Regions from separate parts of the Micrococcus sp. 093350064-1 genome, predicted to be linked through region 1. Evidence: predicted binding sites of a transcription regulator. Region 1 holds the regulator's gene; the other holds the start of a gene.
The links. Region 1 encodes HspR, which represses chaperone genes until heat shock. Its sites were predicted from a motif close to AAGTTGAGTCNNNNNGACTCAACTT; they were not measured.
Positions count from the first base shown of each region.

Region 2: a site for HspR is predicted at 5,883-5,907, ahead of ACUW6W_RS03660 (Hsp20/alpha crystallin family protein). Genes of this name have one in related genera too.

Region 1 covers NZ_JBSEYU010000002.1:84,076-99,102, forward strand. The annotation lists gene ACUW6W_RS02440 (MMPL family transporter) at 1-142, opposite strand, end outside; gene ACUW6W_RS02445 (nucleoside/nucleotide kinase family protein) at 305-817, opposite strand; gene ACUW6W_RS02450 (MarR family winged helix-turn-helix transcriptional regulator) at 814-1,290, opposite strand; gene ACUW6W_RS02455 (MMPL family transporter) at 1,355-3,637, shown strand; gene ACUW6W_RS02460 (Dps family protein) at 3,715-4,365, opposite strand; gene dnaK (molecular chaperone DnaK) at 4,690-6,549, shown strand; gene ACUW6W_RS02470 (nucleotide exchange factor GrpE) at 6,713-7,375, shown strand; gene ACUW6W_RS02475 (DnaJ C-terminal domain-containing protein) at 7,446-8,423, shown strand; gene ACUW6W_RS02480 (heat shock protein transcriptional repressor HspR) at 8,420-8,971, shown strand; gene ACUW6W_RS02485 (alpha/beta hydrolase) at 8,950-10,017, shown strand; gene trmB (tRNA (guanosine(46)-N7)-methyltransferase TrmB) at 10,040-11,035, opposite strand; gene ACUW6W_RS02495 (hypothetical protein) at 11,106-12,410, opposite strand; gene ACUW6W_RS02500 (DedA family protein) at 12,416-13,162, opposite strand; gene ACUW6W_RS02505 (hypothetical protein) at 13,363-13,956, shown strand; gene ACUW6W_RS02510 (amino acid ABC transporter ATP-binding protein) at 14,056-14,859, opposite strand; gene ACUW6W_RS02515 (amino acid ABC transporter permease) at 14,861-15,027, opposite strand, start outside.
Region 2 covers NZ_JBSEYU010000002.1:322,624-337,650, reverse strand. The annotation lists gene ACUW6W_RS03675 (type I restriction endonuclease subunit R) at 1-2,732, shown strand, start outside; gene ychF (redox-regulated ATPase YchF) at 3,283-4,368, opposite strand; partial or broken gene ACUW6W_RS03665 (GMC oxidoreductase) at 4,768-5,220, shown strand; gene ACUW6W_RS03660 (Hsp20/alpha crystallin family protein) at 5,330-5,791, opposite strand; gene ACUW6W_RS03655 (YdhK family protein) at 5,942-6,493, opposite strand; gene ACUW6W_RS03650 (O-acetyl-ADP-ribose deacetylase) at 6,490-7,056, opposite strand; gene ACUW6W_RS03645 (hypothetical protein) at 7,113-7,550, shown strand; gene ACUW6W_RS03640 (DNA recombination protein RmuC) at 7,616-8,875, shown strand; gene ACUW6W_RS03635 (SLC13 family permease) at 9,014-10,714, shown strand; gene ACUW6W_RS03630 (4-hydroxy-3-methylbut-2-enyl diphosphate reductase) at 10,837-11,943, opposite strand; gene ACUW6W_RS03625 (hypothetical protein) at 11,997-13,085, opposite strand; gene xseA (exodeoxyribonuclease VII large subunit) at 13,274-14,587, shown strand; gene ACUW6W_RS03615 (exodeoxyribonuclease VII small subunit) at 14,584-14,871, shown strand; gene ACUW6W_RS03610 (type 1 glutamine amidotransferase domain-containing protein) at 14,987-15,027, opposite strand, start outside.

The DNA of each region.
Region 1 (15,027 bases):
GGATGGTGACGGTGGAGGAGAGCGTGCCGCCGAAGGCGAGGAACCCGCCGACGGCGAGGGCCAGGGCGAGCACCCAGGCGAGGATCACGAGGAGGGGGCGGCGGGCGGCGCCGAGGCCGAGACGGTAGAGCAGTGTCGCCATGGGAAGGGTGAGGTCTCCGTGCGCTGGGGTGGGACGCGGCCGGACGCGGCGCGCCGCCTCCGATGCTACACCTAAGCGGAGCGAACCGCTCCGGTCCCGGCGCGGGCGCCCGACCGGCCCGCACGCAGACCCCGACGCCCCCGGCCCCGGGCACCGCCGCCGTCAGGCGGAGGGCAGACGCAGGATCAGGTCCGCCGCGGCGCGCGGGGCGTGCCGGGCCAGGTAGTCCTCCTCCTGTGCGGCCCAGCGGTCCCAGTGCGGGGCGAAGGTCTCACCGTCCCGGGCCAGCGCCCGCGTGCGCCGCGCGGGGGTCTCGAGCTCGAGCCACACCGCCAGGTCGAGCAGCGGCCGGGCGGCGGTGCTGAGCGCGCCCACGCCCTCGCACACCACGACGTCGGCCGGCGCGGTCCCCCGCGGCGGACCGGGGGCGGCACGGTGCCAGTCCCATGTGGTCCAGGTCGCCGTGCCGCCCTCCCGCAGCGCGCGCACGACGGCCGGGTAGGGGCCGTCGTCGCCCACCGCCGCGGCCAGCCCGTCCCAGCCCCGGTACATGGACTCGATCTCGATCACCTCGACGCGCGCGAACGGTGCGATCCGGGCCGCGAGCGCGGCGGCGAGGACGGTCTTGCCCGACCCCGAGCGGCCGTCGAGGCCGATGAGCGCCGGTCGAGTCACGGGTCCTCCGGGGCGGGGTCCGTCAGTGCGGCGGTGGCCGCCTCGAGCACCCGCACCGCAGCCCGCAGCTCCGCGGCGGAGAATCCCTCGAGGGCGGCGCTCAGCCGCTGGGACATCGGTTCGAACGCGCGCTGTCCGTCGCGGCGGGCCGTGTCCGTGTGCTCCACCAGCACGCGCCGCCGGTCGCCCTCGTCCCGGCGGCGGCGGACGTGGCCCGCGGCGGCCAGGCGGTCCACGAGGGCGGTGGCCGAGGCCCGGGTGAGGTGCAGGTGGGCGCCGAGGTCCGAGGCCGTGACGGGCTCACCGGCCGCCGCGCGGGCCATCAGGAGCGCCAGGGCTCTGAGGTCCGTGCGGTGCAGGCCGACGCCGCGGCCGGCCTCGTCGACGGCGTGCTCCGCGCTCTCGCTGAAGACGCGCAGCGCGTGGACCACGGCGAGGTGCTCCGCGGGGGCGGAGGGGGGCTGCGTGGTCATGGCCGGGAGTCTAGCCAGCCCCCATGGTTGTTTGATCATCGAACCACCCCCTACGCTCGGAGGCATGCCCACCCCGCCCGACCTCTCCGCCTTCCGCACCCCCGCCGCCACGGGGCGTCCCCCTCGGGGGCTGCGGCTGGGCCTGGCCGCGGCGCTCACCGTGGTCTGGCTCGCCGTGCTCGGCCTGGGCGGCCCCGTGTTCGGCAAGATCGGCGACGTCTCCTCGAACGACCAGGCCACCTTCCTGCCGGCGTCGGCCGAGTCCACCCGCGCGGGACAGGAGGCGGCGGCGTTCCAGGACGGCGAGGCCGTGCCCGCCGTCGTCGTGGGCCCGGCGAACACCGCGGACCCCGCGGCCGCCTTCCCCGCGCTCGCGGACCTCGCGGGCCGGCTGGGCGAGGTGCCGGGCGTGACCGACGTCGCCGGCCCGATCCCCTCCGACGACGCCGCGGCGGTCCAGTTCCTGGCCTTCGTCGACTCCTCGGCCGGGGCCGAGCGGCCCGTGGCCGACGTGGTGGCCGACCTGCGGGAGGTCGTGGCGGACCCGGCGGCCGCCGACCCCGCCCTCGCCGGCACCGTGGCCGCGGACACCGAGTGGCACGTGGGCGGTCCGGCGGGCCTGGTCGCGGAACTGGGCGACGCGTTCGCGGGGATCGACGGGCTGCTGCTGCTCGTGGCGCTCGTCGTGGTGTTCGTGATCCTCGTGGCGGTCTACCGCTCCGTCCTGCTGCCGGTCCTCGTGCTGCTGACGGCCGTGGCCGCGCTCTGCGGCGCGATCGGGGCCGTCTACGGGATGGCCCTGGCGGGCTGGATCCAGCTCAACGGCCAGGCCCAGGGCATCCTCTCGATCCTCGTGATCGGGGCGGCCACGGACTACTGCCTCCTGCTCGTGGCCCGGCACCGCGAGGAGCTGCTGGTCCGGGCGGACGTCGGGGAGGCGCTGCGGGCCGCCGTGCGCGGGTCCTTCGGCGCGATCACCGCGTCCGCCTCGACCGTGGCCCTCGCCCTGCTGATCCTGATGGCCTCGGACCTCAACTCGACGCGTTCCCTCGGCCCCGTGGCCGCCACGGGTGTGGCGTTCGCGTGGCTCGCCGCCCTGACCCTGCTGCCGGCGCTGCTGCGGCTGACCGGGCGTGCCGCCTTCTGGCCGACGATCCCGTCCCCCGAGCGCGCGCGCCGTCGCGCGGAGCGCCGCGCCGCCCGGGGCCGGGCCTTCACCCCGCCGCGCGACGGCGTGGGCCGGCCCGTCGCCGGCCTCGAGGAGGACCACGGGGTGTGGACGCGGGTGGGCGCCGTCGTCGCGCGCCGGCCCCGTCTCGTCTGGGTCGCCACGACGGTCGTGCTCCTCGCCCTCTGCGGCGGTCTGCTGCAGCTGCGCGCGGACGGCGTCGCCCAGGAGGACGTGCTGCTCGGCGACTCCGACGCCCGGCAGGCCCAGGCCCTGCTGAGCGAGCACTTCGACGCCGGCGCCGGCGCCCCCGCCCAGATCCTCGCCCCGGCCGGGGACGCGGAGGCGGTGCTCGCCGCCGTCGCGGAGGACCCCGGCGTGGCCGAGGCCGAGGTCACCACGGACGCCCCCGAGACCGCCGCGGGCCCGCCCCCGGGCGCGCTCGAGGCGGAGGGCGGGACGGGCGCCGCGTCCGCGCCGGAGCCGCAGCCCCGCGTGGTGGACGGCCGCGTGCTGGTCTCGGCCACCCTGGCGGACCCGGGCGAGTCCCTCGCCGCGCAGCAGACCGTGGCCCGCCTGCGCGACCGGCTCGCGGACCTCCCCACCTCGGGCGAGATCCTCGTGGGCGGCCCGGCGGCCCAGGCGCTGGACACGAACGTCACCACGCAGCGCGACCTGCGGGTCGTCATCCCGCTGATCCTCGCGATGCTGCTGGTCATCCTCGCGGTGCTGCTGCGCTCGCTCCTGGCACCCGTGCTGCTCGTGGTCAGCTTCGGTGCGGCCCTGGGCGTCTCGGCCCTCGTGTTCCGGCACGTGTTCGGCTTCGAGGACGCCGACCCCACCGTGCCGCTGTACGGCTTCGTCTTCCTCGTGGCGCTCGGGATCGACTACACGATCTTCCTGATGACCCGGGCGCGGGAGGAGACCCCGCGGCACGGCACGCGGGCGGGCGTGCTGCGCGCCCTCACCGTCACGGGCGGGGTCATCACCTCGGCCGGCGTCGTGCTGGCGGCCACCTTCGCCGCGCTCGCGGTGATCCCGCTGATGTTCATGGTGCAGTTGGCATTCATCGTCGCGTTCGGCGTGCTGCTGGACACACTGGTGGTGCGCACGCTGCTGATCCCCGCGCTCGTCCGGGACATCGGCCCGCGCGTCTGGTGGCCGGCGCGGGCCGCCTGAGCCCGGACGGCGACAGAGGGCCCGACCGGCGGTGCGGTCGGGCCCTCCGTGCACGCGGGCGCCTCAGGGGCGCGCGGTCACTTCTTCTTCGACTTCTTCGCGTTCGAGGCCGTGGCCTTCTTGGCAGCCGACTTCTTCGTGCGAGCGCCCTGCGGGGCGGGCGCGGCCTGGTCGTCCTTCACCCGGCCCGCGGCGGCGGCCTCCGTGGCCGCACCCGCGCTGCTCAGGCGGCCGTCGTCCGTGGTCAGGAAGGAGCGCATGAACCACTGGAACAGCTCGAGCTGGGCCACCTGGTCGATGAGGATGTCCTGGGTGACCGGGTCGAGGTCCTCGGTGGCGTCGATCGCGGCGCGGTGATCCGTCACGACGCCGTCGTAGACGAGGTCCAGCGCGGCCAGGTGCTCCAGGGTCGTCGCGCGGCCCAGCGTGTAGTCGTCCCACGTGCGGGCGGCCACGAGGGCGCCCGGGGTGCCGGCGGGGGAGACGCCGAGGGTGGCGATGCGCTCGGCGACGACGTCCACCATCGCGCGGACCAGCTCGATCTGTGGGTCGAGCATCTCGTGTACGCCGATGAAGCCCGGACCCACGACGTTCCAGTGGGCGTGCTTCAGGGTGAGCTGCAGGTCGTTGAGGGCGTGCAGGCGACCCTGGAGGATCTCGGCGGTGCGGCGGCCCGTGCTCAGGGACAGGCCCGGGACGGTGTACTCGGCGGCGTTCTTCTCGGCCATGGTGGTGCTCCTTCTCCGTCGGGACGGGCGCGCCGTCGGCGACGCCCCGTGTTCCGCCATTCAACCGCGCGAGACCCGCGCGCTTCCAGGGCCCGGCGCCTGCACCGGGACGGATCAGGGATGGACCCGGGCCCCGGGAATGGATCGCGGACGGCCCGCGTTGACCCTCGCAGAAGCAGAAGTGAGTGAAGTCGACTCAGGTTCACTTGACAGTCCACCGCCCCGGTGGCAACCTGAGTCATGAAGGCTCAATTCCCTGCGGCGCCGGTGCCCCGGCCCGCGGGTCCGGCCCCCGCTTCACCGTCAGACAGGAAGGACCCCATCATGTCCCGTGCAGTCGGCATCGACCTCGGCACCACCAACTCCGTTGTCGCCGCCCTCGAGGGTGGCGACCCGGTCGTCATCGCGAACGCCGAGGGCGCCCGCACCACCCCGTCCGTCGTCGCGTTCTCCAAGGGCGGGGACGTCCTGGTCGGCGAGGTCGCCAAGCGCCAGGCCGTCAACAACCCCGAGCGCACCTTCGCGTCCGTCAAGCGCCACATGGGCACCGACTGGACCACCGAGGTGGACGGCAAGAAGTACACCCCGCAGGAGATCTCGGCCCGCACGCTGATGAAGCTCAAGCACGACGCCGAGGAGTACCTGGGTGAGAAGGTCACCGACGCGGTGATCACCGTGCCCGCCTACTTCAACGACGCCGAGCGCCAGGCCACCAAGGAGGCCGGCGAGATCGCGGGCCTGAACGTCACCCGTATCATCAACGAGCCCACCGCGGCCGCCCTGGCCTACGGCCTGGAGAAGGGCAAGGAGGACGAGCTCATCCTGGTCTTCGACCTGGGCGGCGGCACCTTCGACGTGTCCCTGCTCGAGGTCGCCAAGGACGAGGACGACTTCGCCACCATCCAGGTGCGCGCCACCGCCGGCGACAACCGCCTCGGCGGCGACGACTGGGACCAGCGGATCGTGGACTGGCTGCTCCAGCAGGCCAAGTCCAAGGGCGCGGACCTGTCCAAGGACAAGATCGCCCTGCAGCGTCTGAAGGAGGCAGCGGAGCAGGCCAAGAAGGAGCTCTCCTCGGCCACCTCCACCAACATCTCGCTGCAGTACCTGTCCGTGACCCCCGAGGGCCCGGTGCACCTGGACGAGCACCTCTCCCGCGCCAAGTTCCAGGACCTCACCAAGGACCTGCTCGAGCGCACCCGCAAGCCGTTCGAGGACGTCATCAAGGAGGCCGGCGTCAAGGTCTCCGACATCGACCACGTGGTCCTCGTCGGCGGCTCGACCCGCATGCCCGCCGTCTCCGACCTGGTGAAGGAGCTGACCGGCGGCAAGGAGCCCAACAAGAGCGTGAACCCGGACGAGGTCGTCGCCATCGGCGCCGCGGTGCAGGCCGGCGTGCTCGCCGGCGAGCGCAAGGACGTGCTCCTGATCGACGTGACCCCGCTGTCGCTGGGCATCGAGACCAAGGGCGGTGTGATGGCCAAGCTCATCGAGCGCAACACGGCCATCCCGACCAAGCGCTCCGAGACGTTCACCACGGCCGAGGACAACCAGCCCTCCGTGTCCATCCAGGTCTTCCAGGGCGAGCGCGAGTTCACCCGGGACAACAAGGCGCTGGGCACCTTCGAGCTGACCGGCATCGCCCCGGCCCCGCGCGGCATGCCCCAGATCGAGGTCACCTTCGACATCGACGCGAACGGCATCGTGCACGTCTCCGCGAAGGACAAGGGCACCGGCACCGAGCAGTCGATGACCATCACGGGCGGCTCCTCGCTGTCCAAGGAGGACATCGACCGCATGGTCAAGGACGCCGAGGCCCACGCGGACGAGGACAGGAAGCGCCGTGAGGCCGCCGACCGCCGCAACCAGGCGGAGCAGTCCGCGTACTCCGTGGACAAGCTCCTGCAGGACAACGCGGACAAGCTGCCCGAGGACGTCAAGACCGAGGTGCAGGCCGACGTCGACGCCCTGAAGGCCGCCCTGGAGAAGCAGGACAACGACGACGAGGTCGCCGCCGCGTTCGAGAAGCTCCAGGCCTCCCAGGTCAAGATCGGCGAGGCCCTCTACGCCCAGCAGGGCGCGGAGTCGGCCGACGCCGGCGCCGAGTCCGCCGCCCCGCAGGACGACGACGAGGACATCGTCGACGCCGAGGTGGTCGACGAGGACGACGAGAAGAAGGCATGACACCCCGGTGCCGGGGCGGGCGTCCACGCCCGCCCCGCCCGGAGGCCCACGACGCCGGCGGGCCGGCCCGGCAGCGCCCCTGCCGGGCCGGCCCGCCGGCCTTCCCGCACCACCCCCCCGCGCGGCGGACCCGCCGCGCCCACCCGCTTCGAAAGGACACACCATGAGCGCCGACCAGCAGCGTCCGCACGGCTCCTCCGATGCCGAGCGCGGCTCCGAGGAGGAGCCCATCGTGTTCAACGACCGTCGCCGCATCGACCCCGAGACCGGTGAGCCCCGGGTCTCCGCCGAGAGCGCGGCCGAGCAGGCCGAGGACGGCGACGCCCTCGCCCAGGCCGAGCGCATCCTCGACGAGGCCGGCGCGCAGGCCGGGACCGAGGCGCCGCAGCCCGCGGCCTCGGACCGCGAGGCCGAGCTCGAGACCGACCTGCGCCGGCTGCAGGCCGAGTTCGTGAACTACAAGCGTCGCGTGGACCGCGACCGCGACCTGGCCAGGGACGCCGGTGTGGTCAAGGCCGTCACCGCGCTGCTGCCGGTGCTCGACGACATCGACGCCGCCCGCGCCGCCGGCGACCTGACGGACGGTCCGTTCGCCGCGATCGCGACCAAGCTCGACACCGCCCTGGCCGGCCTCGGCCTCGAGCGCCACGACCAGGAGGCGCTGGCCGGCGTCGAGTTCGACCCGGCCGTGCACGAGGCCGTGATGCGCCAGCCGCACGCAGAGGTGCCCGCGGACCACGTGGTCCAGGTCTTCCGCAACGGCTATCTCCGGGACGGCCGCGTGCTGCGCGCCGCCCAGGTGATGGTCTCCGCCGGAGACGAGTGACCCCGTCGGCCGGCGGCCCACCCCGCCGCCGGCCGACCCCCCCTGACCGATGCACACGAGAGGAGGCACCATGGCCTCGCAGGATTGGATGGACAAGGACTTCTACGCGACCCTGGGGGTGTCCAAGGACGCCTCCGAATCGGACGTGAAGAAGGCCTACCGCAAGCTCGCCCGCACCCACCACCCGGACCAGAACCCCGGGGACGAGGCGGCCGAGAAGAAGTTCAAGGAGATCTCGGAGGCGTACGCCGTCCTGAGTGACCCCCAGGAGCGCCAGGAGTACGACGCGATCCGTGCGATGGGCGGCGGCGCCCGGTTCTCCGCCCCGGGCGGTGCCGGCGGCGGCGGCTTCGAGGACGTCTTCGGCGGCATGTTCGGCGGCGGGGGCGGCCCCCGCACCACGCAGTCCGGGCCCGACCTGTCGGACCTGTTCAGCGGGATGTTCGGCGGCGCCGCCGGCCAGACCGGCGGCTTCGGCGACGCCGGCTACCCGCGGCCGCGCCCCACGAAGGGCGCGGACCGCACCGCCACCACCACGATCTCCTTCCGCGGTTCGATCCAGGGCACCACGGTGTCCCTGCGCGCCCCGGACGGCGAGACGATCGAGGTGAAGATCCCGAAGGGCATCCGCGACGGCCAGAAGGTCCGGGCCCGCGGCAAGGGCTCGCCCGGTGCGGCCGGCCGCGGCGACCTGCTGGTCACCGTGCACGTGCGCGAGCACGAGTTCTTCCACCGGGACGGGGACGACCTGCGCATCACCGTGCCCGTCACCTTCCCCGAGGCCGCCCTCGGCGCCACGATCGAGGTGCCCACGCTGGAGCGCCCCGTGAAGGTGAAGGTGCCGGCGGGCTCCCAGTCCGGCCGCGTGCTGCGCCTGAAGGGCCGCGGTGTCGAGCGCGGGACGACGACGGGTGACCTGCTCGTGGAGCTGCACGTCACCGTGCCCACCGAGCTCGACGACGACGCCCGCGCCGCCATCGAGGCCCTGCAGTCCGCCCTGGCCGGCGACGATCCGCGGCGGGAGCTGGCCCGGAAGGCCGCCTGGTGAGCGCCCGCGACGGCGCCGCCCGCGCGGACCGGGGCCGCGAGCCGGGTCTTGACCGGAACGCCCCCGTCTTCGTGATCTCCGTGGCCGCCGAGATGGCGGACATGCACCCGCAGACCCTGCGCCAGTACGACCGGCTCGGCCTCGTGGTCCCCGCCCGCCAGGGCGGACGGCAACGCCGCTACTCCCTGGCCGATGTCGAGCGGCTGCAGACCGTGCAGGCCCTGAGCCGCGAGGGCATCTCGCTGGAGGGCATCCGCCGCGTGATCGCGCTGCAGCGCGAGGTCGAGCAGCTGCAGGACACCGTGGTCGAGCTGGCGGCCCAGGTGGACCGCCTCCACCACGCCTCCCGCCTGGCCCGCGTCTTCACCGTGGGCTCCGGCGGCGACGTCTCGGCCCGGTACGCCGACCGGATGGCCGCCCGCCGCCAGGCCGCGGCACGGACCGAGGCCGACGCCGCGGGCCAGGCCTCCCCGGGTGTCCTGCGGATGCTGCCCTCCGGCGGCGCCCGCCCCCGACGGGTGCTCACGTGGCAGCCCGAGCAGGACTGAGCCGGGCGTCGTTCGGGGTGGCCGCACGGTCCCGCGTCCGGGAGCGGCTGCGCGCCGACATGGCCCGGCGCGACGGCCTGGGCCGGCGGGCCCGCAGCGCCCTGGACGGGATCGTCCACGCCCTCAAGCCGGAGGGCATGGACCCGCACCTGCCCGCCCGGCATCTGCTGGACTACGTCCTCGACGGCCCGGACGGTCCGCGCGCGGTGGTCGCCGCGGGAGACCCCGCGACCGCCACCCACCTGACCTGGCTCGTCTCCGGCATGGGCATCCGCCCCCAGACGGCCATGTGGGGGACGGCCCGGGAGGCCGCCCACCTCGCCGCCGCCCAGCGCGCCGCCGGCGCACCCCGCCCGGTCGTCATCGCGTGGCTCGGCTACCCCGCGCCCACACCCTGGCGGGTGGTGCTCGACGGCCCCGGCCGGCGCGGCGGCGCGATGCTCGCCGCGGATGTGCGGGCCTGGTGGGAGTTCATGCGCCACGGGCCGGGGGAGGACGACGCCGCCGCCCCGGCCCTGCGCGCCCGCGGGACCGCCGTGCACGGGGCCATGGAGGCCCACTCGTACGGCTCGCTGGTGGCCGCGCACGCCCTGCGCCTGCTCGCGGACCGGGGCCTGCAGCCCGACGACGCCGAGGCCCCGTGGCCGGCCGAGCGTCCCGTCGAGGCCCTCGTGGTCTCGGGCGCGGTCGGCCTGCCCGCCGCCCTGGCAGCCCGGGCCGCGCACCTCGGCCTGCGGTCCGGACGGGTGTTCCGCGCCCTGGCCCCGGGCGACCTCCTCGCCCGGGTCGGCCGTGCGGTGGGCCGTCGTCGGGACTGGACGGACGCCGCCGTGCTGCCGGTGGCCCCGCGGCCCGGCCTGGCGGGGGCCGGCGTCCGCGGCCACCACACGGCCCGCTGGTCGCCGACGGCCCCCGGGGACGCCCCGAGGGGCTACCGGGACGCCGGGTCCGTGACGCTCGCGGCGACCGCGCGGGTGACCGCCGGCCTGCCGCTGCCGCCCGTCCCGGACGGCGCCGACCCGGCCGGGCCGGTCGCCCCGGCCTGAGCGGCCCCGTCGGGCCCCGTGCTCAGCGGCGGCGGTACGCCAGGTCGAACACAAGGCGTCCGGCCCGCTGGGACTTCGCCTCGAAGCTCGTGATCGGTCGACCCTCGAACCGGGGCGCCCAGCCGCCCTCGTGGTCCACGGGGTCCGCGGCCGCCGCGCCGGCCCGCGCCTCACCCAGGCCGGCCCGCAGCGGGCGCTCCTCCTCGGCCGCGCGCTCCCAGCCCGCGGGCAGCGGCTGGGCACCCACCTCGGTCTCCCTGCCCTCGCGGCGCACCCGCGTGAGCGGGGAGTCCTCGCCTGCGGCGCGCCCGGGGAAGAGGTTCTCGAACTCCGGGTGCGCCTCGAGCACCTCGCGCATCTGCACGGCGTAGCCCGACCAGTCCGTCGCCAGCCGCAGCACCCCGCCGGGGGCGAGCACCCGCGCCACGCGGTCCGCGAAGGCGGGGGAGACCAGGCGGCGCTTGTGGTGCCGCTTCTTGTGCCACGGGTCCGGGAAGAACACCCACACCTCGGAGACGGAGCCGGGCGTGAGCAGGGCGTCCAGCAGCTCGGGGGCGTTGGCCTCCACGGCGCGGACGTTCTCCAGGCCCTGCTGCTCCACGCGCGTCATGAGCGCGGCCAGGCCGGGCACGTAGACCTCGACGGCGAGCACGTTCCAGTCCGGCCGGTCGGCGGCGGCCTGCGCCGTGGACTCGCCCAGCCCGGAGCCGATGTCCACCAGCAGGGGGGCCTCGCGCCCGAACACCCCGGCCCAGTCCAGTCGGGCCTGGGCGTCCACCGAGGTGGCGCCGCGGCCGCGGGGCACGTCCACGAGGACCCGCTCCGCCTGGCGGTCCCACACGGCCTGCCGCCCCGCGTTCAGGCGCGCACCGCGTCGGACGAAGGAGACCGGCTCCCGTCGGACGAGGGCGGGGTCCTTGTCCCGATTGTGGTCGTGCGCGTGGACGCGCTCGGCGGGCGGCGGGACGGCGTCGGGGTCGGGTGCGTCCGGGCGGGGGCGGGGGAGGTGCTCAGTCATCGCCCCGATCCTGCCACGGCCGTGCGTCGACGGCGCCGACCGCGGTCGCCGCCGGCGCCCGGCGCCGGGGTCAGGGGGTGCCGCTGGAGCGGTCTCCCGACGTGGGCGGCGCGGGCGCCGAGGCCGTCGTGGCGGTCGGCTCGGGCGCGGACTCGGTCGGGTCCGGCGCGGGGGCCGTGGCCGGCGCGCTCGTGGACGGACCGGACGGGCTCGGGGACGTGGGGGTCGGCGTCGCGGAGGTCGGCGACGGGTCGGGGGTGCTCGGCGTCGGACTGCCGGATCCCGTGCCCGACGGCGAGGACGAGCTGGCGGGCGACGTCGGGGAGGACGGCGTGGCCGAGCCGGTGGACGTGGGGACCGAGGAGGACGGGGCCGTGCTGCTCGGCACCGTGCTGCTCGGCACCGGGGTGGTCGCGCTGGGCGTCGGGGCCGCCGTGTCGGCGGGTGCGGACGGGGGCGGCACGGGTGCGTCGGTGGCCTCCTGCGTCCGCGAGGACGTCTCGGGCTCCGGCTGCTGCTCCTCGAGGGTCGGGGTGGAGCGGTCCGGCAGACGCAGGTCGGCGGGGGCGGAGGCGGCGTCCGCGGCGACGTGGCCCAGGTCGGACAGCCAGGGGGCTGCCGTGTCCCGGGGGATCCGCACCGTCAGCACACCCGCGGCGGCCGGCGCCATGGACGCCTGGTCCGCCTCGAGCATCAGGCTGCCGTCCGGGAGGAAGACCACCGCGTCCCAGACGCGACGGTTCTCCACCTGCTCCGGCGCGTCGACCGCCGAGTCCAGGCGCGAGCCGATCACGTCCGGGTCGTTGGCCATGCGCTGGCGCACCTCGGCGCGGAACGCGTCCCAGCCGTCGGGGGTGAAGAGATCGGCGGTCTCGAGCACGCGGTCCTCGCGGGCCGAGTACCAGATCACGTGCGAGGTGGACACGGAGTCCGTGCCGCGCCGTTCCGTGGCGAGCAGGCGGGCCGCGGCGATGTCCTCGGCCACGACGGCGAGCTGCGGCTGGATCTCCAGGCGCGGGTCCGCGCTGGGGTCGGTGTCCCGGCGGTACTGGTCGATCTGGGCGCGCACGGCCCCGGCCATGGCCTCCGTCCAGGCCGGCGCCCCGGGCACCTGCAGCCACGCCCCGTGGTGGTCCGGGTCCTCGCCCTCGAGCACGGCGATGCTCGCCTCCGGCACCCTCTCGAGGTCGTGCGAGGGGACCTCGAGCGTAAACGGGGCCATGTCCATGGACGGCAGGGCGGAGGCCGCCGTCGTGGCGGGCGCAGGCTCGGGCTGCGGCTCGGTGCGAGCACAGGCGCTCAGCGCCACCAGGGCGACGGCGGCCAGGCCGAGGGCCGCGCGGCCACGGCGGGGGGAGGGCAGGACGGGGTGCATGCGATTCACTTCCGGTGGTCGGAGGACTCCAGGATGGCCTCGACGCGGGCGGCCATCTCATCCGCGGTCGGCGGGCGCCAGTCCGGGTCGTTCCGGCGGCGGGCGTCACGGCGCAGGCGCAGGACCACCCAGATCGCGAGGAAGGCCAGGATCAGGACCAGGACGATGTTGGAGAAGACGTCCGCGTACTCGGAGACGACGTGGAACCGCTCCCCGAGCGCGTAGCCGCCGTAGACGAAGATCGCGTTCCAGATCAGGGAGCCCAGCGCCGTGAACAGGGTGAACTTCGCGAGGTTCATCCGCTCGATGCCCGCGGGGATGGAGATCAGGGAGCGGAACACGGGGACCATGCGGCCCAGGAACACGGTCCAGTAGCCGTATCGGATGAACCAGCGCTCGGTCTTGGCCACGTCCTCCATGTCCACCAGCGGCATGCGGTCCGCGAGGCGGTACATGCGGCGGCGGCCGAGCCACGCGCCGAGGCCGTAGAGGGCCAGCGCTCCGACGATCGAGCCGACCGTCGCCCAGACCAGCGCGGCATGCGGGCTGAAGGCGCCGCCGGCCGCGGTGAAGCCGGCCAGGGGCAGGATCACCTCGGACGGGATGGGCGGGAAGATGTTCTCCGCGAAGACGGCCAGGCCGACGCCGATCGGGCCGACCGCCTCCATGATGTCCACGACGATGTTGCCGAGCCAGCCGTAGTCGGTGGGCGCGGCGGCGGCCACGGTCAGGGGTGCGACGAGGGGGAGCATGCGCCCCATTGTCCATCATCGACCGCCTCCGCGACGTGGTGGAGGCGCCGACGTCGTCCGCTCTGCGCGCACACTCGCGCCTCCGGGCGGGCGGGAGCGGGCTGCCGTTGGTAGTGTCAGAGGCGCTGACCGCTCACCGACCGTTCGCGCCACACCCCACTCCACGTGCGTGCCGCGGGCCCTACTGGAAGGAAGACTCCATGAGCATCGTCCAGATTCCGCTGCGCCTGGCCTCCGGCGCGTTCATCCTGAACTCCGGCCTGAACAAGCGCGGCATCTCCGCGGAGCAGGCCCAGGGCCTGCGCGACATGGGCGCCCGCGGCCTGCCCGCGCTGGCCAACCTGTCGCCGGAGCAGTTCAAGAAGTTCCTCGTGACCACCGAGGTCGGCGTGGGCGCAGCCCTGCTGGCCCCGTTCGTCCCGGGCTGGCTCGCCGGCTCCGCCCTGACCGCGTTCTCCGGCGGCCTGTTCTCGATGTACCTGAACACCCCGGAGATGACCGAGGCGGACGGCGTGCGCCCGTCCCAGGAGGGCACCGCCGTCGCCAAGGACATCTTCCTGGTCGGCTCCGGCCTGGCCATCGCCGCCGACTCCGTGGCCAACCGCCCCGGCAAGCGTCGCAAGGCCGCCAAGAAGCGCGCCGCCCGCATCGAGGGCGCCCGCGACGCCAAGGTGCAGGCCATCCGTGATGCCCAGGACGAGAAGGTCGCTGCGATCCACGCCGCCCGTGAGGAGCAGGTCGCCGCGCTGCGCGAGGCCCGTGACGAGCTGAAGAAGCTGCGCAAGAAGGCCTGACGCCCCCGCCGCACGCCTGAGGGGCCCCGCCCGGACCATGGTCCAGGCGGGGCCCCTCACGCATGCGCCCGCCCACCGGGGCACGGCGGGTGGGCAGGCTCAGAGGTCGATCTCGGTGGGGTGCAGCACGCGGCGCAGGAAGTCCTGGGTGCGCGGCTGCTGGGGGTCGGAGATCACCGCGGCGGCCGGGCCGGCCTCCACCACGACGCCGCCGTCCATGAACACGACCCGGTCGGCCACCTCACGGGCGAAGCCCATCTCGTGGGTGACCACGAGCATGGTCATGCCGTCGCGGGCCAGCTGACGCATGATCGCCAGGACGTCGCCGACGGTCTCGGGGTCGAGGGCCGAGGTGGGCTCGTCGAAGAGCATCAGCTGCGGGTCCATGGCCAGCGCACGGGCGATCGCCACGCGCTGCTGCTGGCCGCCGGAGAGCTGGTCCGGGTAGCGGTCCTCGAGCTCGGCCAGGCCCACGCGGGCCAGCTGCCGACGGGCGATGTCCGCCGCCTCGGCCTTGCCCCGCTTGAGCACCTTGAGCTGGGCCACGGTGCAGTTCTCCAGCACGGACAGGTGCGGGAACAGGTTGAACTGCTGGAACACCATGCCCACGTGGCGGCGCAGCACGTCCAGGTCCACGTCCTCGTCCGTGACCGTGAACTCACCGACCGTGACGACGCCCGAGTCGGGCTTCTCCAGCAGGTTCACGCAGCGCAGGAGGGTGGACTTGCCCGAGCCGGACGGGCCGATCAGGCACACGACCTCGCCAGGGGCGACCTCGAGGTCGATGCCGCGCAGCACGTGGTTGGCGCCGAAGGACTTGTTGAGGCCGGCCACATGCACGCCGGCGGCGTCCGCGGCGGCCACCGCGCCGAAGGATCCGGTGATGGGGTTCTGCTGGGCCATCTCAGTGCCCCTTCTTGGTCGAACGGGCCTCGAACCGGCGGGCCAGCAGGGACAGCGGCACGGTGATCACGAGGTAGAACAGGCCGGCCACGAGGATCGGCGTCATGCCGGCGTCGAGGGCGGAGATGCCGTCGCGGCCGAACTTGGTGAGCTCGTACTCGTGCGCGG
Region 2 (15,027 bases), 240 kb from region 1:
TCGAGAACGGCAAGAACCGCCGCCCTGACGTGCTCGTGATGGTTAACGGGCTCCCGCTCGCGCTGTTGGAGCTGAAGAATCCGGCCGCTGGGCACGCGACGCTAAAGTCGGCGTGGAACCAGGTGCAGACGTACCGACACGACATCCCGTCGGTATTTGTGCCGAACGCGGTGACAGTGATCTCTGACGGAACGTCGGCGGCGATGAGCAGCTACTCGGGTGCGTTCGAGCACTACGCGCCGTGGAAGACCATCGAGGGTCGTGAGGTCGTCAGCAACCGGCCAGCACTTGAGGTTCTCATCAAGGGCGTGTTCGAGCCGAAGCGGTTCCTGGACCTACTGAAGAACTTCGTGGTGTTCAGTGACGAGACAGTCACCGACAAGTCGACAGGACAGCCCACGCGGGCGCTCTTGAAGCGTGTGGCGAAGTACCATCAGTACTGGGCGGTCAACGCTGCCGTCGAGTCCACGGTGCAAGCGTCAAGCCCTGATGGGGACCGACGCGGCGGCGTGGTGTGGCACACCCAGGGCTCCGGCAAGAGCTTCGAGATGGTGTTCTACGCTGCAAAGATCATGCGCGACCCGCGCATGGCGAACCCGACGCTGGTGTTCATAACCGATCGCAACGATCTCGACGATCAGCTGTTCGGCGAGACTTTCGCCCCCGCGCGCATCCTGCCGGAGACGCCGGTGCAGGCAGCAACGCGCTCGGATCTGCGGGCCAAGCTGAAGCGCGCGTCGGGTGGGATCGTGTTCACCACCTTGCAGAAGTTCGCGCCGGGCGAGGACGGAGACGCCAACCCCGTGCTCACTGACCGTCGGAATGTCATCGTGATCGCCGACGAGGCGCACAGGAGTCAGTACGGATTCAGCGAGACGCTCGACCGCCACGGTCGACTCAAGTCCGGGCTGGCCAAGCACATGCGCGACGCGCTCCCCGGCGCGACGTACCTCGGTTTCACCGGCACTCCGATCGAGTCGAACGACAAATCCACAAGGGCTGTGTTCGGCGATTACGTGGACGTGTACGACCTCACAAGGGCAGTGGAGGATGGTGCGACTGTCCGGATCTTCTACGAGTCCAGGTTGGCAAAAATCGAGCTGTCGGAAGCGGACCTCGCTGCCTTGGACGACCTCGCCGATGAGATCACCGAGTCCGTCGAGAAAGACACCGCAACAGCTGCGAAGTCACGTTGGTCGCGGTTGGAAGCGGTCGTCGGAGCGGAGGCACGACTTGATCTCGTGGCCCGCGACATCGTGGAGCACTGGGAGAAGCGCCGCGAATCCCTGTTCGGCAAGGGCATGATCGTCACCATGAGTCGCCGGATCGCCGTGCGGCTGTACGAGAAGATCATCGCACTGCGACCCGACTGGCATTCGGATGATCCGGCGCAGGGCAAGATCAAGGTCGTCATGACCGGGTCCGCGTCTGATCCTGCTGAGTTCCAGCCGCACATCCACTCGAAGGACGTGCGCAAGGACCTCAAGCTGCGGGCGAAGAACGCGGACGACCCGCTGGAACTGGTCATCGTCCGGGACATGTGGCTGACCGGTTTCGATGCCCCGTCGATGCACACGATGTACGTCGACAAGACCATGCAGGGCGCGGGGCTCATGCAGGCCATCGCTCGGGTGAACAGAACGTTCCGTGACAAGCCCGGCGGGCTGATCGTCGACTACATCGGAGTGTTCGCGAACCTCCAGAACGCGCTGAGCGAATACTCGCCGTCCGACCGCGACCAGGCTGGCGTGCCCATCGACGAGATGGTCCAGGTGATGCTGGAGAAGCACGACATCGTGCGCGGACTCCTCCACGGAGTCCAGTTCGACTCTTCCCCGGAGCTGACAGCTGCCCAGCGGTTGAACGAGTACGCAAAGGTCCTCGACTTCGTCATGGCGGACCCAGACCGGACCTCGCGGTTCAATGACCAGGTGCTGGCTCTGGCGAAGGCGTTCGCGCTGGCGGGCGCGCGCGATGAGGCAGCCGCGATCCGGAACGATGTCCGACTATTCACGGACGTCCGAGCAGCGATCCTGAAGATCCAAAACCCCGACTCTGGCCGAGGCGGTTCGGGCGCAGTAGAGGTCGATACAGCACTCAGTCAGCTTCTCAACGAGGCGGTCACAGCTAATCAGGTAGTGGACGTGTACATGCTCGCTGGGATCGAGACGCCCGAGATCTCAATCCTCAGTGAGGAGTTCCTCGATTCGTTCGCGGAGAAGGACAGGCCGAACCTTCAGATGGGGCTGCTGCGGCGTCTCCTGAACGACCAGATCCGTACGGTGCAGCGAACGAACGTCGTCCAAGGGCGCAAGTACTCGGAGATGCTCGAAGAGACCGTGAACCGCTATACGAACCGGTCGTTGACGACCGCTGAGATCATCGCGGAATTGGTGAAACTTGCGAAGCAGATGCGCGACGCTCAGAAACGGCACGAGGAGCTCGGACTGCGCGAAGATGAGGTCGCTTTCTATGACGCGGTAGTGCAGAACGACTCTGCGGTGATGGAGCTGGGCGACGAGACACTCAAGGCGATCGCTCAAGAGCTCGTGACGTCTGTCAGGCAATCAGCAACGATCGACTGGAACCTGAAGGAGTCTGTGCTGGCTGCGATGCGCTCAAAGGTACGCCGCATCCTCGCCAAGTACGACTACCCGCCTGATGCGGAAGCTAAGGCAATCGAGCTGGTGATCGAGCAGGCGGAATTGTTTGCTCGCGGAGTGTCTGCGTAGGGGTGTGTAGATGTCGACAAAAGTGATGCTCGGCCGTTCACCCCGCAAGGGTACTGGAGGCGCGCCTGGAACTGATGCACGTAAAGGTGACATTCTTGGTCACACCGCGTAAGCGGGCATGGGGTCTAAAATCAGTTCGTCGATTGGCCACTGGTGCGGCTCATGCAGACTGATTTGCAGGGATACCGTGGGACAATCCCCGCATGAAAAGGTGGTGTGCCCCGCGCATGTGAAGGCCGTTGCCGAGGTGCCTCCAGCGCCCCGGGTTTCGTTCCGGGGTCAGGACGCAACGGGCGCTACGTTTAGGTCATGAGTGTAGGCCGATTAGCCCCGGTGGAGTGCGAGCTGATCATGAACCACATGACCGCTCACGCGGCATGACCGAGGGTGCCACATATACGTTACGTGCATACGTCCCACAGACGACGAAGCCCCCACCAGAACCAGCCAGTGAGGGCATCCACCGCTACGACACGACTGCCATAGGCTCGCCATAATTCTGCGTCATGCCACAGACTAACGGCGCCAAAAACCGCATGATTTCAACGAATCACACGTTGAACCGGAACTCCACCACGTCGCCGTCCTTCATGACGTAGTCCTTGCCCTCCATGCGCACCTTGCCGGCGGCTTTGGCATCGGCCATCGACCCGGCGGCGATCAGGTCATCAAAACTCACGATCTCCGCCTTGATGAAGCCACGCTGGAAGTCGGTGTGGATCACGCCGGCGGCCTCCGGAGCGGTCGCGCCGACGGGGATGGTCCACGCGCGCGTCTCCTTCGGCCCGGCCGTCAGGTAGGTCTGCAGGCCGAGGGTGGAGAAGCCCACGCGGGCCAGCTGGTCCAGCCCGGACTCGTCCTGCCCGGCCATCTCCAGCATCTCGGCGGCCTCCTCCTCGGAGAGCTCCACGAGGTCGGACTCGAGCTTGGCGTCCAGGAACACGGCGTCGGCGGGGGCCACCAGATCGCGCAGCTCCTGCTGCTTGGCCTCGTCCCCCAGCACACCCTCGTCCGAGTTGAACACGTAGATGAACGGCTTGGCGGTGAGCAGGCTCAGCTCGCGCAGCCGGTCCATGTCCAGCTTGTCCTTGTCCTTCGCCGCGAAGATCGTCTCGCCCCGCTCCAGCACCGCGAGCGCGGCCTTGAGCGCCTCGAGGTCGGCGGGCTCCTTCTTCTTGCCCTTGACCTCCTTCTCGACGCGCGGGATCGCCTTCTCCACGGTCTGCATGTCCGCGATGATCAGCTCGGTGTTGATGGTCTCCATGTCCGAGGCCGGGTCCACCTTGCCGTCCACGTGGACGACGTCGCCGTCGTCGAACGCGCGCACCACCTGGGCGATCGCGTGGGCCTCACGGATGTTGGCCAGGAACTGATTGCCCAGGCCCTCCCCCTCCGAGGCGCCCTTCACGATGCCGGCGATGTCCACGAAGGACACCGTGGCCGGCAGGATGCGCTCGGAGCCGAAGATCTCGGCCAGCTGGGGCAGCCGCTCGTCCGGCAGGTTCACCACGCCCACGTTCGGCTCGATCGTCGCGAACGGGTAGTTCGCCGCGAGCACGGTCTGGCGCGTCAGCGCGTTGAACAGGGTCGACTTGCCCACGTTGGGCAGTCCCACGAATCCGATAGTCAAAGCCACAGTCCGGCAGTCTACCGGCGGGCCCGCCGCGGCGGAGGCGTCCCGCACCGGCCCCGTTCCGTGGGCAGAACCGGCAGCCCCGCCCGCTCCGTGGGCAGAAAGCGCGCTCTCCCCTGTTCCGGGGGCAGAACCGGCAGGGTTTTCGCTTCCGGGGGCAGAAACCCTTGCTTTTCTGCCCACGGAACCCAGAGGCCCGGCGGCCACGGGGCCCGGCAGCCCCAGCCCCAGCCCGGCGTGCCCACGGAACCCAGAGACCCGCACCGCCCAGCACGCATCCCCGTCCAGATGACCGATCCGTAGGGTGGACGGGCCGCCCAGACCCCGTCGACAGTAAGCACACCCGTGTCTGCCGACCAGAGGACGACAGCCGAGACCGCAGGGCCGCCGGGCCCTCCCGACGCCAAGTCCCGCGGCACCGTGCGCCTGCGCTTCAACGACTACCGGGACAAGCCGGCCGTGGACCCGCGCTACTTCACCGACCCGGAGGGCCATGACATGGCCGTCGCGGTGGCCGGCATCCGACTGGCCCGGGAGATCGTCTCCCAGCCGGCCATGGCGGCGTGGGCGGGGCGCGAGCTGGCCCCGGGCGAGCAGGCGCAGACGGACGAGGAGATCGCCGACTACGTGCGCCGCACCCACAACACCGTGTACCACCCGGTGGGCTCGGTGCGCATGGGCGCCGACGACGACGCCATGAGCCCCCTGGACGCCCGCCTGCGCGTCAAGGGCGTGACGGGTCTGCGCGTGGCCGACGCCTCCGTGATGCCCGAGCACGTGACCGTGAACCCCAACATCACGTGCGTCATGATCGGTGAGAAGGCGGCGCAGCTGATCCTGGCCGATCGCGCCTGACCGCCACGCAGATGCGGCGGGCCCCCGGTGGGGGGCCCGCCGCATCTGCGTTCGGGGGACGGACCGCGCGCCGGTCACGCCGGCCGCGCGCGGCTCCGTCAGAGGCCGGTCACTCGCCGGTGGTCTCGGCGGTCTCGCCCTCCACGGTCTGCCCGGCCACGGGGGCAGCACCGCCGTGGGTGACGGAGATCTTGCGGGGCTTGGCCTGCTCCGCCACCGGGATGGTGAGGGTCAGGACGCCGTCGCTGTAGTCGGCCTGGATGCGGTCGAGGGCGAGGCCCTCGCCCAGGGTGAGCTGGCGGGCGAAGGTGCCGGCGGAACGCTCACGGGTGAGCCAGCGTCGGTCCTCGCGGGCCGGGTCCTCCTTGCGCTCGGCGCGGACGGTGAGGGTGCGCTCCTCCACGTCCACGTCGATGGAGGCCGGGTCGACGCCGGGCAGCTCGACCTCGGCGACGAAGACGTCGCCCTCGCGGTACAGGTTCATGGGCATGGACACGGTGCCGGTCGCGCGGGGCGTCAGACCGTTCACCAGGCGCTCCATCTCACGGAACGGATCGATAGGACGGGCCATGTCGGTTCACTCTCCTCGGGATTCGGGTGGGCGCCGCTGACACCGCGGCGTCTGACCACTACAACAGCACGCCCGGCGAGCCTATTCCAGAAATCTACGTGAAGTTCGATCAACTTCCAGGCGGGCGGTCAGGACCCTCCCGGCCCGGGGTCAGCCCGCCGAGGCGATCTCGCTCTCCACCACCCACTTGTGGTTCCTCATCCGCATGCCGTCGGACTCGTAGTCCACCATGTAGACGGTCTCATCCGTCGAGGAGTGCACCGTGCCCTCCGCACCCTGCATGCCCGGCATGTGGTCAGCCGCGAGGGTGACCGCCGCGCCGTCGGGCAGGCGTTCGGCGCCCGCGTCCTCCAGCTCCTCCTGGACGACCCACTTGTGGTCCGTCACCTCGGGCCCGCCCGTCGTCGGCCGGTAGTCCACGGAGTAGGCGGTGGTCTCGTACGCGCCCACGACGGTGGCGGCGGCCCCCTCCATCCCGGGCATGTGGTCCGCCATGAGGGTGACCTCGGTGCCCACGGGGTGGGCCGGGTCCGCGGCGGGCTCGATGCCCTCGGGGGCGGGGCCGCCGTCCATCGCGTGGCCCGCGTGCCCGCCGTGGGAGGACGACGTCGCCGCCTCTTCCCCTCCCGTCGCGCAGCCGGTGAGCGCGAGCAGACTCGCCGCAGTCACGGCGACGGTCCTGGTCCAGAAACGCATGGTCATCGTCCGGTGTCTCCTTCGTCATCGGTGGTCTGGGGGGCCTCGAGGTGCCCGAGCGCCGCACGGAACGCGGCCTCCGCCGTCTCGCCGTACGGCACGAACAGCACCTCGTCCACGGTGTCGCCCACCTCGTCCGCCATCGCGTGGCAGGTCTCGACGGCAATCCGCGCCGCGTCCTCCATGGGCCAGCCGTAGATCCCCGCGGAGATCGCCGGGAACGCGACCGTCCGGGCGCCGAGCCCGGCCGCCACCTTCAGGGACTCGCGGTAGCACGAGGCGAGGGTGTCGGACTTGTCGATCGTCTTGGCCCACACCGGGCCCACCGTGTGGATGACCCAGCGCGCGGGCAGGCGCCCCGCCGTCGTCGCCACGGCCTGGCCGGCGGGCAGCCCCTCCGGCAGGTCGGTCTCGCGCAGGCGGCGGCACTCGGCCAGGATCTCGGGACCGCCACGCCGGTGGATGGCGCCGTCCACGCCTCCGCCGCCGAGCAGGGTGGAGTTGGCGGCGTTGACGACGGCGTCCGCGTGCGTGGCCGTGATGTCCCCGGGGGCGATGGTGAGCTGCATGGGTTCACGCTAGGCGCGGGTGGGCGCCGTCGGACAGGGCCGGTAGCCTCGGCCCCATGAGCACCCCGACGCCCACCGGACCGACCCCCACGCCTCCCGGCGGCGAGCTGCTGCCGCTGATCAGCCTCGCGGTGGAGCACGTGTTCAACACGCTCGGCCGGCAGCCCGTGTTCGCCCCCACAATCCTCGCCGTCACGGCCGACGGCCAGCGCGGCATGTGGGAGCACCCGGACCTCCAGCCCGAGCAGGCGGCCGCCACGGTCGCGAAGATCAGCCCTCGCCCCACGCGGGCGGTGGCCGTGTTCGACGGCGAGATCGAGACGGCGGACGGACCCCGCCCGGCCGTCGCGGTGGAGGCCTTCGACGCCGCCGCCCTGGCCTCGACCCGCATGGTCTTCCCGTACCTGCCCGGCGTGGCCGCGGCGGGCATCGCCGCCCGCGTCGACGGCGACCCGCAGGTCGTGGCCAACGGCCCCAACCCGCTCTTCGGCTGAGCCGCCCGCCACGACGACGGCGCGCCGCGGCCTACCGTGTCCGTGCAGCCTGCGAGGGTGGGGTCATGGAGATCCTCAGCCTGCTGCTCGCCCTCACCCTCGGACTCGTGCTGGGCGCCCTGCTGGGCGCGTGGCTCATGTGGCGCCGGGCGGCCGACGGCGGTGAGGAGGCCCGCCGGGCCCAGGCCGAGCTGGCCGCGCTGCGCACCGAGCACCAGGGGGCGCGAGAGGCGCTCGCGGCCGCCCGGGCGGAGCAGCGTGCGCTCACGGCCGCGCGCGCCGAGGACGCCGAACGCCAACGCGCGGAGTCCCAGGTGATGTCCACGCTCGCGCCGCTGGGCCAGCGGCTGGCGGCGCTCCAGGAGCAGGTGAGCGTGCTGGAACGGGATCGGGCGTCCCAGTTCGGCCGGCTCGGGGAGCAGCTCCGCGCCGCCGCAGCCACCGACCGGGACCTGCTGAACCAGACCACGTCGCTCATGGCCACGCTCAAGTCCACTTCCGCGCGGGGCCACTGGGGCGAGGCGCAGCTGCGGCGGGTCGTCGAGGCGGCGGGCATGCTCCACCACGTGGACTTCACGGAGCAGGCCACGCTGTCCGGCAGGGACGGCGAGCGCCTCCGCCCGGACCTCGTGGTGTCCCTGCCCGGCGGCAAGGCCATGGCCGTGGACGCCAAGGCCCCCATCGGGGACGCGCTGGCCGCCGAGGCCCTCGCGGACGAGCCCGGCGAGGAGGCGTACGAGCGGCGCCAGGCGCTGGCCGCCCAGCACGCCGCGGCCGTGCGCCGCCACGTGGACCAGCTCTCCGCGAAGTCCTACTGGGACGGCCTCGAGCACTCCCCCGAGCTGGTCCTGTGCTTCCTGCCCGCCGAGTCGCTCCTGGCCGCGGCGCTGGACGCGGACCCCGGGCTGCTGGACCACGCGTTCTCCCGGAACGTCGCGCTCGTCGCCCCCGTCTCCCTCCTGACCGCCCTGAAGTCCGTGGCCTACGCGTGGCGGCAGGACACCCTGGCCGAGAACGCCCACACCGTGGTGGCCAGCGCGAAGGACCTCTACGAGCGTCTCGGCACGCTCGGCACTCACCTGGACCGCATGGGCGGCTCCCTCAAGACCGCCGTGGACCGCTACAACCAGCTCGTCGGCAGCGTCGAGTCGCGCGTGCTCCCCGCCGCCCGGCGCCTCCGCGACGCCGACCCGGGCCTGGCCCCCACGCCGGACATCCGCACGCTCGAGTCCGCGCCCCGGCCCCTGGCCGCCCCGGAACTGGTCGCGGGCGTGGAGGAGGACGAGCTGCGCCGTCGTCGGGCGGAGTCGGCGCGGGAGGCGTGAGCGGGGCCGCACGGGGGCCGGGCGGGTGGGCCGTCGCGGCCCCGACGTCGTCTTTCCGTGTCCCGGGCCACTTGCTACCGTGAAACTCACAGAGAATTGCCAGGCCGCGCCAAGGGCCTGACCTGAAGAGGAGGCCCCATGGAGTCCCGCCCACTCCCCCCGCCGAGCAACGTCAACGAGCACGTCTCCCGCTTCGACCCCCGAGCGGCCGCCCAGGAGTTCGAACACGAGCTCTCCCCGGGCATGCGTGACGAGCCGCTGCCCGGCGGCGAGAACGTCAAGCGCATCATCGGCCTCGTGGTCGGCCCCCTGCTCGCCGTCGCCCTGTTCCTGCTGATGCCGGGCGACCTCGGCGTCTGGCCCCGCCTCGTCGCCGCCACCGCGGTGCTCATGGCCGTGTGGTGGATGACCGAGGCCCTGCCCATCCCCGCCACCGCCCTGCTGCCGCTCGTCGTCTTCCCGCTCGGCGTGCCCGCCGAGGAGTCCGACGGCGGCATCACCTTCGACGCCGTCGGCGCGAGCTACGGCAACAACATCATCTTCCTGTTCATGGGCGGCTTCATGCTCGCCCTGGCCATGCAGCGCTGGAACCTGCACCGGCGCATCGCGCTCGGCGTCCTGAAGTTCATGGGCGCCAGGACCGTGAATCTCATCCTGGGCTTCATGATCGCCACCGGGTTCATCTCCATGTGGGTGTCCAACACCGCCACCGCCGTGATGATGCTCCCCATCGGCGTGTCCATCCTCGTGCTCGTCCAGCGCTACGGCACGGACGGCGCCCTGACTGCGGACGAGGGAGCGGACCAGGTCGACCGCCCCGCCGCGCCCGCATCCGCGGCCGGCGAGGCCCCCACGCAGGCCGAGATCCGCTCCCTCACGAAGTCGAACTTCGGCACCGCGCTCATGCTCGGCATCGCGTACGCCGCGTCCATCGGCTCGCTCGGCACCATCATCGGCACCCCGCCCAACACCCTGCTCGCGGGCCACATGGCCGCCGAGCACGGCGTGCAGATCGGCTTCGGCCAGTGGATGCTGGTCGGCGTGCCGATCGCCGTCGTGCTGCTCTTCGCGTGCTGGTTCCTGCTCACCCGCGTGCTGTTCCGCCCGGAGATCGACGAGGTCCCCGGCGGCCGCGACCTGATCGCCACCGAGCTGGCCCGCCTCGGCCGCATGAGCGCCCCCGAGGCCAAGGTCCTCGCCGTCTTCGTCCTCGCCGCGCTGGCCTGGATCACCGTGCCGCTGATCTCCGAATACGTCCTGGACCTGGAGTCCCCGCTGCTCTCGGACGCGGCCATCGCCATCGTCGTCGGACTCATCCTGTTCCTCCTGCCGGCCGGTGGCGGGGCCGGGCGCGGCGTGCGCCTCCTCGACTGGGAGGCCGCGAAGGACCTGCCGTGGGGCGTGCTCCTGCTGTTCGGCGGCGGCCTGGCCCTGTCCGGTCAGTTCTCCAAGTCGGGCCTGTCCACGTGGCTCGGTGAGCAGGTCAAGGGCTTCGGTGACATCCCCGTGTGGGTGCTCGTGGTGATCGCCTCCGTCGGCATCCTGCTACTGACCGAGATGACCTCGAACACGGCCACCGCGGCCACGTTCCTGCCGGTCGCCTCCGGCGTGGCCCTGGGCACCGGCGTCGCCCCGCTCATGCTGGCCGCGCCCGTCGCCCTCGCCGCGACCTGCGCGTTCATGCTGCCCGTGGCCACCCCGCCGAACGCCATCGCGTACGGCTCCGGCTATGTGACCATCGGCCAGATGGTGAAGGGCGGCGTGTGGCTGAACATCATCGCCGCCGTGCTCATCTCCATCGCGTCGATGACCCTGCTCGTCTGGGTCTTCGGACTCTGAGTCCTGACCACCCGCCGGCCCGGCACGCTGAGGCCCGGGCACGCCGAGGCCCGCAGACTCGCCGCTTCGCCGGCGTCGTGACGGCGAGTCTGCGGGCCTCAGCGAGGAGACGAGGGGCGCGCTCAGGCCTCGGCGGCGCGGCGGCGTCCGCCGAGGGCGCGCCCGTCGTCGCCCACGCGCTTCATCTCGGCGCGCAGCTCCTTGGGCAGGGAGAAGATGATGTCTTCCTCGGCGGTCACCACCTCGTCCACCTGCCCGTAGCCGTACTCGGCCAGCAGCGCGAGCACCTCCTGGACCAGCACCTCGGGCACGGACGCGCCCGAGGACAGGCCCACGGTGGCCACGCCCTCGAACCAGGACTCGTCCACCTGGTTGGCGAAGTCCACGCGCTCGGCGCGGGAGGCCCCGTACTCCGCGGCCACCTCCTTGAGGCGCACCGAGTTCGAGGAGTTCGCCGAGCCCACGATGATCACCAGGTCGCACTCCGGCGAGATCGACTTGATGGCCGCCTGCCGGTTGGAGGTGGCGTAGCAGATGTCGTCCGAGGGCGGGTCCTGCAGGTTCGGGAACCGCTCGCGCAGCACGGAGACGATCTCGAGGGTCTCGTCCACGGAGAGCGTGGTCTGGGAGAGCCAGATCAGGTTGTCCGGGTCCTCCACCTGGACGGTGCGGGCCTCGGCGACGTCGTTGATCACCGTGGTGTGCTCGGGCGCCTCGCCGAACGTGCCCTCGACCTCCTCGTGGCCGTCGTGGCCGATCAACAGGATCCGCTTGTCCTGCTTGGCGAAGCGCACGGCCTCGCGGTGCACCTTGGTCACGAGCGGGCACGTGGCGTCGATGGTGCGCAGGTTGCGCTGGGCGGCCTCCTCGACGACGGCCGGGGACACGCCGTGCGCGGAGAACACGGTCAGGGCGCCCTCGGGCACCTCGTCCAGCTCGTCAACGAACACCACGCCGCGCTCGGTCAGGGTGTCCACGACGTGCCGGTTGTGGACGATCTCCTTGCGCACGTACACGGGGGCGCCGTGGTGCTCGAGGGCCTTCTCGACGGCGACGACGGCACGGTCCACGCCGGCGCAGTAGCCACGGGGGGCGGCCAGCAGCACGCGCTTCTCACCGGACACGGGCGCGGCCGCCTCCACCTCCTCACGGGAACGACGAACGCGCGGGACCTGCGGCATCCCGAGGCCGACGGCGGACGGACGGGCGGAGACGGAGGGAGCGGACATGCCCTCCATGCTATCGGCCGGGACGCAGACCGGGCCCGGGCTTCGCCGCGGGCTCAGCGCGACGTGACGTCGGCGGCGGTGTGGGAGCGGCCCACCGCGGGGGGACCGTCCGCCCGGGCGGCACGGACCCGGCCACGCCGAGCGACCCACAGCTCGGCCAGGGCCAGCAGCAGGCCCGCGGCCAGCACGATCCAGCCCAGGGTGGTCAGGGTCTGGGGGTAGGGGGCGACGGCGGCCGCGAACGCCGGGCGGGCGGCCTCCTCCATCTGCTGGACGAACGCGGCCACCCCGGGGGAGGCCCCCTCGGGTGCCGTGAGGTGGACCGCGTCCGGACCCAGGCGGGCGCCGCCGATCAGTCCGCCGGCCAGGGCGACCGCACCCGCCACGGCCACGGCGAGGCCCCGCCGCCCTCGGGGGGCGAGCAGCAGGGCGCCCACGAGCGCCAGCACGGAGGCGGCGGCAGCCCAACGCCAGTGCGCGGAGGCGTCCACCCAGCGGTGCACGGTGGCCCGATCCGTGCCGGCCAGGGCGTCGATGCGCGCGTCCATGCGCAGCGCGGTGCTGTCCCGCAGGTCCGCGGCGCGGTCGTACAGGGGTGCCAGCAGCGTGTCCGCGGCCCAGTCGCCGACGTCCGCGCCCGCGATCGTCTCCAGCAGCGCCTGCCCGGGCAGGTCGAACCGGTCCTCGCGCAGGTCACGTTCGATGTCGCCCAGGGCGGCGGTGATCCCGGACTGTGCGACGGGACCGAACGGGATGGTCACGTCCGCGCCCGAGCCGGGCTCGTCCGCGCCCTGCGGGTCCTCGAGCTGGGCGAGCCAGGCGCGCCGGGCCTCGTCAGCGGTGTCGGACCAGCCCTGCACCACCTGCGGGTCGTCCGCCACGCGCTGGGCCAGCGGGCGCAGCAGGTCCTCGGCCGCCTGGGCCAGCGGGTCCGGCACCTGCTCGGGGACGGCGTCGTGCACGACGTCGTCGATCACCCCCGGCACGGCGGCGCGGACCTCGGGGTCCACGGCGACCTGCTCCGTCACCCCGCGCAGCAGCTCCGGGCGGTGCGTCGCCTCGTCGACGAGGGCGCCGGCCGTCGCGAGCACCGCCAGCAGGCCCGCCAGGGCCGCGACGAGGAGGCTGAGGGTGGTGCGCATGGGGTCCTTTCCGTTCCGTTCCGACCCCGTCGAGCGTACCGATCCTGGCCGGAGGTTCCCCGGTCTGAGCGCCCCGACCGGGTCGGCGGCGGCCTCGGGGGACACCGGGGCGCCGTCTTGCGCGTCCGGCGAGGGCGGTACGGTGGGCCCGTGCCCGGGCGGACCGGGCGCGGACAGGAGGGACCGGGATGGACCAGCCCGTGACCGAGGGCGCCTCGGCGGCGTCGGACGTGCCCGTCTCGGCACCCGCCCGCGCGGGCGAGACCTCCGCCGAGCGGCCGTGGCCCCTGCGCCGGCTCTCCGAGAACCTCAAGGCCCACATCGAGCGCGCCCCCGCCACGTGGATCGAGGGCCAGCTGATCGAGTTCAAGAACAACCGCGGCAACGTCTACATGACCATGCGGGACCTCGAGGAGGAGGTCTCCCTGCCGCTCACCGCCTGGCGGAACGTCGCCATGACCCTGGACGGGACCGTCCAGCAGGGCTCCCGCGTGGTGGCGCGCGTGAAGCCGAACTTCTGGCTCAAGGCCGGGCGCCTGTCCATGAACGTGCAGGAGATGCGCCCGGTCGGCCTCGGCGATCTGCTGGCCCGCGTGGAGCTGCTGCGCCGGGCCCTCGCCGAGGAGGGGCTGACCTCCCCCGCGCGCAAACGGCCGCTGCCCCTGCTCCCCCGCCGGATCGGGCTCATCACCGGCCGTGACTCGGACGCGAAGAAGGACGTGCTGCGCAACACCCTGCTGCGCTGGCCCGCCGCCGAGTTCGAGATCCGTGAGGTCGCCGTGCAGGGCGCCGAGGCCCCGCGGCAGGTGGCCGCCGCGCTCGCCGAACTCGACGCCGACCCGGCCGTGGACGTCATCGTCATCGCCCGCGGCGGCGGCGCGCTCGAGGAGGTCGTGCTCCCCTTCTCGGACGAGGCACTGGTGCGCGCCGTGGCGGCGGCGCGCACGCCCGTCGTGTCGGCGATCGGCCACGAGGCGGACCGCCCGGTCCTCGACGACGTCGCTGACCTGCGCGCCTCCACGCCCACGGACGCGGCCAAGCGGATCGTGCCGGACGCGGCCCAGGAGGCCGCGGGACTCGCCGACGCGCGCCTGCGGCTGGCCTCGGCCGTCGAGCGCCGCGTGCGCGCCGAGGCCGAGGGGCTCGCGGCCCTGCGCTCCCGGCCCGTGCTGGCCCGCCCGCACGTGATGGTGGACACGCGGCAGGAGGAGACGGACCGGTGGCGCGAGCGCGGCCGGTCCGCCCTGGGCCACCGGCTCGTCCGCGAGGAGGACGCCCTCACGCAGCTGCGCGCCCGCGTCCGCGCCCTGTCCCCGCAGCGCACTCTCGACCGCGGCTACGCCGTGGTCCAGCACGCCGGACAGGTCGTGCGCGACGCGGACCAGGTCGCCCCGGACGACCGGCTCGACATCCTCGTGGCGGCCGGGCGGATCGCCGCGGACGTCGTCGCGACGCATCGGACCACCCCGACCCCATCCCACGAGAGGACACGACAGGCATGAGTGAACAGGGCATGGAGCAGACGCAGGACGCGGGCCGCCCCAGCGGTGTGGAGGGCTTCACCTCCGCGGACGTCTCGGACGTGGCCCGGATGAGCTACGAGCAGGCGCGCGCCGAGTTGGTGGAGACCGTGGGGAGGCTGGAGGCCGGTGGCGCCGGTCTCAAGGAGTCCCTGGCCCTATGGGAGCGCGGGGAGGCGCTGGCCGACCGCTGCCAGGCCTGGCTCGACGGCGCCCGCGCCCGCCTCGACCAGGTGCGCGGCGAGGCCGCCCCCGACGCCGACTGACCCCGCCCCCCACTTTCGTTCGGGAAACGGCGGCCTCCGCGGTGCTTTCGTTCGGGAAACGGCGGGGGCGGGGGCCATCGGCCCCCGCCCCCACGCGGCTTGCTCCCGACGTCGGTCAGGCGGTCTGGTCCTCGTGCTTGCCCTCGCCCAGCTCCT